DNA from 3 places in the Sphingomonas piscis genome. Region 2 is predicted to be linked to each of the others. Evidence: predicted binding sites of a transcription regulator. Region 2 holds the regulator's gene; each other region holds the start of a gene.
What was found. Region 2 encodes LexA, which represses DNA repair genes until DNA is damaged. Its sites were predicted from a motif close to GTTCCNCNCTTGTTCT; they were not measured.
Positions count from the first base shown of each region.

Region 1: recA (recombinase RecA) is a predicted target of LexA. The motif match lies at 1,526-1,541, and genes of this name have one in related genera.
Region 3: uvrA (excinuclease ABC subunit UvrA) is a predicted target of LexA. The motif match lies at 1,178-1,193, and genes of this name have one in related genera.

Region 1 is NZ_CP049869.1:2,418,015-2,420,282, reverse strand. It holds gene G7077_RS12335 (multidrug effflux MFS transporter) at 1-308, shown strand, start outside; gene recA (recombinase RecA) at 370-1,452, opposite strand; gene G7077_RS12325 (calcium-binding protein) at 1,603-1,920, opposite strand; partial or broken gene G7077_RS14620 (calcium-binding protein) at 1,939-2,055, opposite strand; partial or broken gene G7077_RS14615 (endonuclease/exonuclease/phosphatase family protein) at 2,202-2,268, opposite strand, start outside.
Region 2 is NZ_CP049869.1:2,649,718-2,651,985, reverse strand. It holds gene G7077_RS13485 (peptidylprolyl isomerase) at 1-657, shown strand, start outside; gene lexA (transcriptional repressor LexA) at 738-1,385, shown strand; gene G7077_RS13475 (ComEC/Rec2 family competence protein) at 1,379-2,268, opposite strand, start outside.
Region 3 is NZ_CP049869.1:259,540-261,807, forward strand. It holds gene G7077_RS01305 (M13 family metallopeptidase) at 1-977, opposite strand, end outside; gene uvrA (excinuclease ABC subunit UvrA) at 1,206-2,268, shown strand, end outside.

The DNA of each region.
Region 1 (2,268 bases), 230 kb from region 2:
TCGTTGTCCTTCAAGGCATGGCGATGATGTTCTTCTCCTTCACATCGTCCAACCTCGGCACGTTGGCGATGGAGCATATGGGGCCGATCGCCGGCACCGCCTCGTCCGTCCAGGGAGTGGTCGGAACGATCGGCGGCGCGCTGATCGGACTGGTCATCGGGCAGGCGTTCGACGGCACCGCGACGCCCTTCCTGATCGGGGTCGCCGCCTGTGCCGTCGTCGCCTTCGTTATCGTACTGCTGACCGAACCCAAGCGGCTGTTTGCGCCGATCCGGGTCGACACCGGCGAGCGGATCGCGGCGGAATAGGTCGCCCAAAGAAAACGGGGCAGCATCGCTGCCGCCCCGTCCCTTGGCCTATGGTCGACACTCAGGCGTCGTCGACGTCATCCTCGGGGCTCGGCCCGACCATCAGCGCTTCGCCGACCTCCTCGGTCTTGCCGCGGATGCTATTCTCGATCCGCTGCGCCATCTCCGGATGTTCCTTGAGGTAGGTCTTGGCATTCTCACGCCCCTGCCCGATCCGGACCGAGTCATAGCTGAACCAGGCACCCGACTTCTCGACCAGGCCGGCCTTGACGCCGAGATCGAGGATCTCGCCGATCTTTGAGACGCCCTCGCCATACATGATATCGAACTCGACCTGCTTGAACGGCGGCGCGACCTTGTTCTTGACGACTTTCACCCGCGTCGTGTTGCCGACGATATCGTCGCGATCCTTGATCTGGCCGGTGCGGCGGATGTCGAGACGGACGGAGGCGTAGAACTTTAGCGCATTGCCGCCGGTGGTCGTCTCCGGATTGCCGTACATAACGCCGATCTTCATGCGCACCTGGTTGATGAAGATGACGGTGCAGCGCGAACGGCTGATCGAACCGGTCAGCTTGCGGAGCGCCTGGCTCATCAGGCGGGCCTGGAGGCCGACGTGACTGTCGCCCATCTCGCCCTCAATTTCCGCCCGCGGGACGAGTGCGGCGACCGAGTCGACAACCAGCACGTCGATCGCGTTCGAGCGTACCAGCGTGTCGACGATCTCCAGTGCCTGCTCGCCGGTATCCGGCTGCGACACGATCAGCTCGTCGATGTCGACGCCCAGCTTCTTCGCATAACCGGGATCGAGCGCATGTTCGGCATCGACGAACGCGGCCGTGCCGCCGGTCTTCTGCGCCTCCGCGATCGCATGCAGCGCCAGCGTCGTCTTACCCGAACTCTCCGGCCCATAGATCTCGATGATGCGGCCGCGTGGAATTCCGCCGACACCAAGCGCGATGTCGAGGCTCAGCGAGCCGGTCGAGATCGTCTCGATCTCGATCTTCTCGCGGCTGCCCAGCTTCATTGCCGAGCCCTTGCCGAATGCGCGGTCGATTTGTGCAAGCGCGGCTTCGAGCGCCTTCTGACGATCCATTGAGGGAGATTCCAATCCGCTTCCGATGACTTTCAGCTGCGCTGCCATGAGCCTTGTCCCTTCGTCAATGGCGGCCGAGCCCCGCCGGTGTGACGATGGTCAGTATCCTATTTGTTCCGTGAGAACAAGAGGAGAACAGGTTTTCAAAAGTGAAAGGCGCGCGGCACCGTGATCACGCGCCTTTGCATGGTCGATCGATCAGCCGAAGTGGACGTCGGCGAAGCTACTGACACCGAGCAGGATCACGCTGCCACTGCTTAAACCGATCGAGAGATCGGCAACGCCGTCGCCATTCGCATCGACAATGCTGTGCGACTTGACGGAGAGCCCCTCGCCGAGAAGCAGCTGATCCTCAAGAACGTTGAAGTCCGCAATCGCGTCGGCCCCGCCGCTCTTGGCGAAGATGAATGTGTCGGCACCGGTGCCGCCGGTCAGCAAGTCGTCGCCCTCGGCACCGGACAGCAGGTCGTCGCCCTCGCCGCCGTCGAGACGATCCGCGCCCTGCTCGCCGAACAATTTGTCGGCCGCATTGCTGCCGAACAACAGGTCGTCGCCGCGGCCGCCATGTAGCTCGTCCCGGCCGTTACCGCCGTTGATCCTGTCCGCGCCATTGCCGCCGTCGATCCAGTCGTCGCCCGCGCCGCCGAGCAAATTGTCGGCGCCATTGCCCCCGACACCCTCTCGCCCGACTCAATGTTGAGCCGCGCAACCAGCGGGTCGTGGTCGCTGGTCTGGTCCCAGAACTCCGCATTGATGTGGAGGATGTCGAACTGCGCCCGCTCGCCGAGGTTGCCGCTGACCAGGATATGGTCGAGCTCCTGGCTGTTCCCCTGGAAGACGTAATCGTAGCGCTCATTGACGGGC
Region 2 (2,268 bases):
TCGCGGGCAAACCCCTCCTTCAAGCTGCCGCCGGAACTCGCGCCGGCGGTGCAGCGGGGCTTTGAGCTTGGCGAGAGCGACGATCCGGAGATCGTTGCCTTGAACCCTGAAGGAACGGACAACGTCCTTGTGGGTCCCGCGCAGGTCGTGGCGCCGGCCCCTGCACCGCTTGCGTCCATTCGCGACCGCGTCTCGGCTGACTGGGTGCGTAAGCAAGCGGGCGACCGGGCGAAGGCCGCGGCAACCGCCATTGCAGCCAAGGTCGCGCGCGGCATGCCGCTGGCGCAGGCTGCGGCACAGGCCGGGGTCACCCTTCCAGCCCCGCGGCCAGTTGCCGTGCGAAGACTGCAGCTGGCAGAGATGCAGGGGCAGGTGCCCGCCTCCATCCAGGCGCTTTTCACCCTCACGACGGGGAAGAGCCGCATGGTGGCGGACCCCGCCGGCGGCGGCTTCGCGGTCGTGAAGCTGAACGGGGTCACGCCGGGTAATGCCGTGTTGCAGCCTGGTCTCATCGCTCAGGTCCAGAAGGACTTCCAGGAAGCGACATCGACCGACTATGCACGCCAATTCCTAACCGCGGTGCGCAAGAACATCGGTGTCAGGCGCTACGACGACGCCATTGCCGACGCGAAGAAACGGATTCTCGCCGGATCGTGAGTGAACGAGGCTCTTGACCGGAGCCGTTCCGTTTCATAGACGTTCTCCGTTCGTTCCATTCGGAACAGGGAGTGGCGCCGATGTTGACTTCGAAACAGCATGAATTGCTGATGTTCATCAACGAGCGGCTCGGCCGCACAGGAGTGAGCCCGAGCTTTGATGAGATGCGCGAGGCGCTGGACCTCAAGTCCAAGTCGGGCGTGCACCGGTTGATCTCAGCGCTGGAGGAGCGGCAGTTCATTCGCCGCTTGCCCAATCGCGCCCGTGCCCTCGAGGTGCTGAAACTGCCCGAAGTGAAGAATACCGCGGTGCCGACGCCGAAGAACGCGATCCCCGTGGCAGCGAACGACACGATCGAGATCCCCCTTCACGGCCGGATCGCCGCCGGCACGCCAATCGAAGCACTGCAAGGAACGGAGAGCTTTTCCGTGCCTGCGGCCCTGCTCGGCCCGGGCGAGCATTATGCGCTGGAGGTTTCGGGCGACTCCATGGTCGAGGAAGGCATTCTCGATGGGGACTTTGCGCTGATCCGCAAGGTGGACACGGCGCGCGAGGGCGAAATCGTGGTGGCGCTGGTCGACAATGAGGAGGCGACCCTGAAAACCTTCCGCCGCGAGGGACAGATGATCCGTCTCGATCCGGCCAACCGCAATTATAAAGCGCAGCGCTACGAGCCGCGGCGCGTGCAGATCCAAGGCAAGCTGGCGGGCTTGATCCGGCGTTACTGAGGACTCGTGGTGGCCGCCCAGGGGTGATCGCCTACCTGAGCAGCAACACTTGCCACGTGCGGGGTGCTACCAAGGGTGATCGCAAGGCCGCCGGTCTGCTCCAGAAACTTCCGGTCGGCCTTCAACAAGGTGCCGATTGCGGCGAAGGCCACGGGCGCAAGGCCAAGCCAGCGGATGGGGCTTACCCATAGGCAGATCCACAATCCGCCCGCAGCGAACAAGGCGAAGCACCAAGTCGGGATGGATGCAACCGTCGCAACCGCGCCCGTCGTGCCCGCCACTGCATGCGCAATGCCGAGTAGCAGGCCGAGTGCCCAGCTCGTCGGGGCCCACAGCGGAGCGCCCAGGCCGATCGCGTCGGCAAGCAGTGCGGCAGCCTCCAGCGGCATGATCACGAAGGTGGTGAGCGGGATGGCGAGAATGTTGGCGCCGACGCCATAGAGCCCCGCCTTGTGGAAGTGGAACAACGCAAAGGGGATCAGCGCCGCTTCGACCGCCAGCCCGGTGGCGATCATGCCGCCGAACCAGCGCAGCCCCCTTGCCCACCACGGCTCCTCCCGCGCCTGGAGGTGGCGGCGAGCCCATGCGCTCGAGTGAAGGGCGATGATCGCGGCAACCGCGGCGAAGCTGAACTGGAAGCTGGCGCCGGCGATGGCTTCCGGCCGGAACAGCAGGACGACGAGAGCGCCGACGGCGAGCAGCCGCATGCTGAGCGCATCGCGCCCCAAAGCAATGCCGGCAAGCACGAGCAAAGCTGCCACGCAGCTCCGCACCGTCGGAACCTGCGCGCCGGTCAGGAGCGTGTAGAAGATGCCTGCCACAGCACCTGCCGCTGCCGCTGCCGACACCAGGACGAGATTGAAGCGGAGCGCAAGCGTCTCGC
Region 3 (2,268 bases), 330 kb from region 2:
AACTCGAAGCGGCTGTCGACGAAGCGCTTGGAAAGGAAGGGCGACGCCTGGTCGGCGATCTTGAACCGCTGCCAGTTCTTCAGCACCGACAGCGGCGTTCGGTCGTACAAGGCCGCAAGTGCCTTCACCGCTGTATTGTCCGCCACCATCAGCTTGGGGACGCCGTCCACCTTGGCGGTCTTGAGGTAATTCGCCCAGTCGACTCCCGGTGCGTAGCGCGCAAGCTCGGCCGGGGACATCTGGTTGTTGAGCTTGGTGAAGTCGCGGAGGTCGGTCTTGTCCCACGACAGCTTGGCGATCTCGGTTTCGAACTTCAGCACCGAATCCGCCGTCGCTGCCGGGTTGGGCGTGCCCGTCATCTTCAAAGTTCGTTCGACATAAGCACGATAGGCGTCCCGCTGCCGCTTATGCTGGTCGAGAAGGTAATAATCCTTGTCAGGAAGCCCCATCCCGGACGTTTCGACATAGAGGATGTTGACTCTGGAATCGTCCGGGTTGGGCAGGATGCCCACCCCGAACACGGTGCCGCCGAAGTCCGACAAGGTTTCCGCCATGAAACGGGTGAACGCGGACTTGGTGGACACTGCATCGAGCTTCGCGAGGTCGGCGCGAAGCGGCTTGTCGTCGAGTTGCTCCAGCCGCGCCTCATCGATGTAGCTGGCGTAGAACGCGCCAAGTGCGCTGTCCTTGGGCGCGCCGGTGATGATCTCCCGAAGCCGGTCCTGCGTGCGGTTGTAAAGATCGTAACCGACGCTGGTCTGCGCCTGGTCGGCCGGGATCTCGTTGCTGTCGATCCAGCGGCCCGCGGCATAACGCTCGAAATCGTCGCCCGGCTTCACCGACAGGTCGCGGGTGGACAGGTCGACGCCCCAGGTGCCGTAGCGGACTGGCTGGGCGTTCTTAGATTGCGCCAAGGTCGGCGTTGCCAGCGGTGTCGATACTGCAAGCAAGAGGAGAATCTGTGCGGTTTGCTTCATGGCAGCCCCCATTCTGTAACAGTGTTGTTCGGGTGAGTTCGCACACCGGGCCAAGCACAATCGACCAAGTCTACGCTGGCGTCGATGAAACGCGGCTGATTACGTGCAAAGTCCGTCCTTGCGCGCAACTTGCACCAGCGCCCCGCGCACCCATCTCCACCACGCCGCGTTGACCGGGGGAGCCGCCTGACGTAGCAATCAGAACAAAGCTGGAACGAAGCCGACGCGATGCTGACTCATATTTCCGTACGGGGCGCTAGAGAACACAACCTCAAGGGCGTCGACATCGACATCCCGCGTGAGAGCCTGACGGTGATCACCGGCCTGTCCGGCTCGGGCAAATCCTCCCTCGCCTTCGACACCATCTATGCCGAGGGGCAGCGTCGCTACGTCGAGAGCCTGTCGGCCTATGCTCGCCAGTTCCTTGAGATGATGCAGAAGCCGGACGTCGAGCATATCGACGGCCTCTCCCCTGCCATCTCGATCGAGCAGAAGACCACATCGCGCAACCCGCGCTCCACGGTCGCCACCGTCACCGAAATCTACGATTACATGCGCCTGCTCTGGGCGCGCGTCGGCATCCCCTATTCGCCCGCGACCGGCCTCCCCATCGAGGCGCAGCAGGTCAGCCAGATGGTGGATCGCACCATGGCGCTCCCCGAGGGCAGCCGCCACTACCTGCTCGCCCCCGTCGTCCGCGGCCGCAAGGGCGAGTATCGCAAGGAGCTCGCCGAATGGCAGAAGCTCGGCTTCACCCGCGTTCGCATCGACGGCGAGTTCTACCCGATCGAGGACGCTCCCGCGCTCGACAAGAAGTATAAGCATGACATCGAAGTAGTGGTCGACCGCATCGCCATCCGAGACGGCATCCAGAGCCGCCTCGCCGACAGCTTCGAAACCGCGCTTAAGCTCGCGGAAGGCCTCGCCTACCTCGATCCTGCCGATCCGCCCGCGGAAGAGCCCGCCAAGGCCGGCATGAAGCTCGACTTCGGCGCCCCTGGCCGCATCGTCTTTTCCGAAAAGTTCGCATGCCCCGTCAGCGGCTTCACCATCGCCGAGATCGAGCCGCGCCTCTTCTCGTTCAACGCGCCGCAGGGCGCCTGCCCGGCCTGCGATGGCCTCGGCGAGAAGCTCGTCTTCGACCCCGACCTCATCGTCCCCAACCACAACCTCAGCATCGCCAAAGGCGCCGTGGTCCCCTGGGCCAAGTCCAACCCCCCCAGTCCCTATTACATGCAGGTGCTCTCCAGCCTCGCCCGCGCCTACGACTTCGACCTCCAGACCCCTTGGG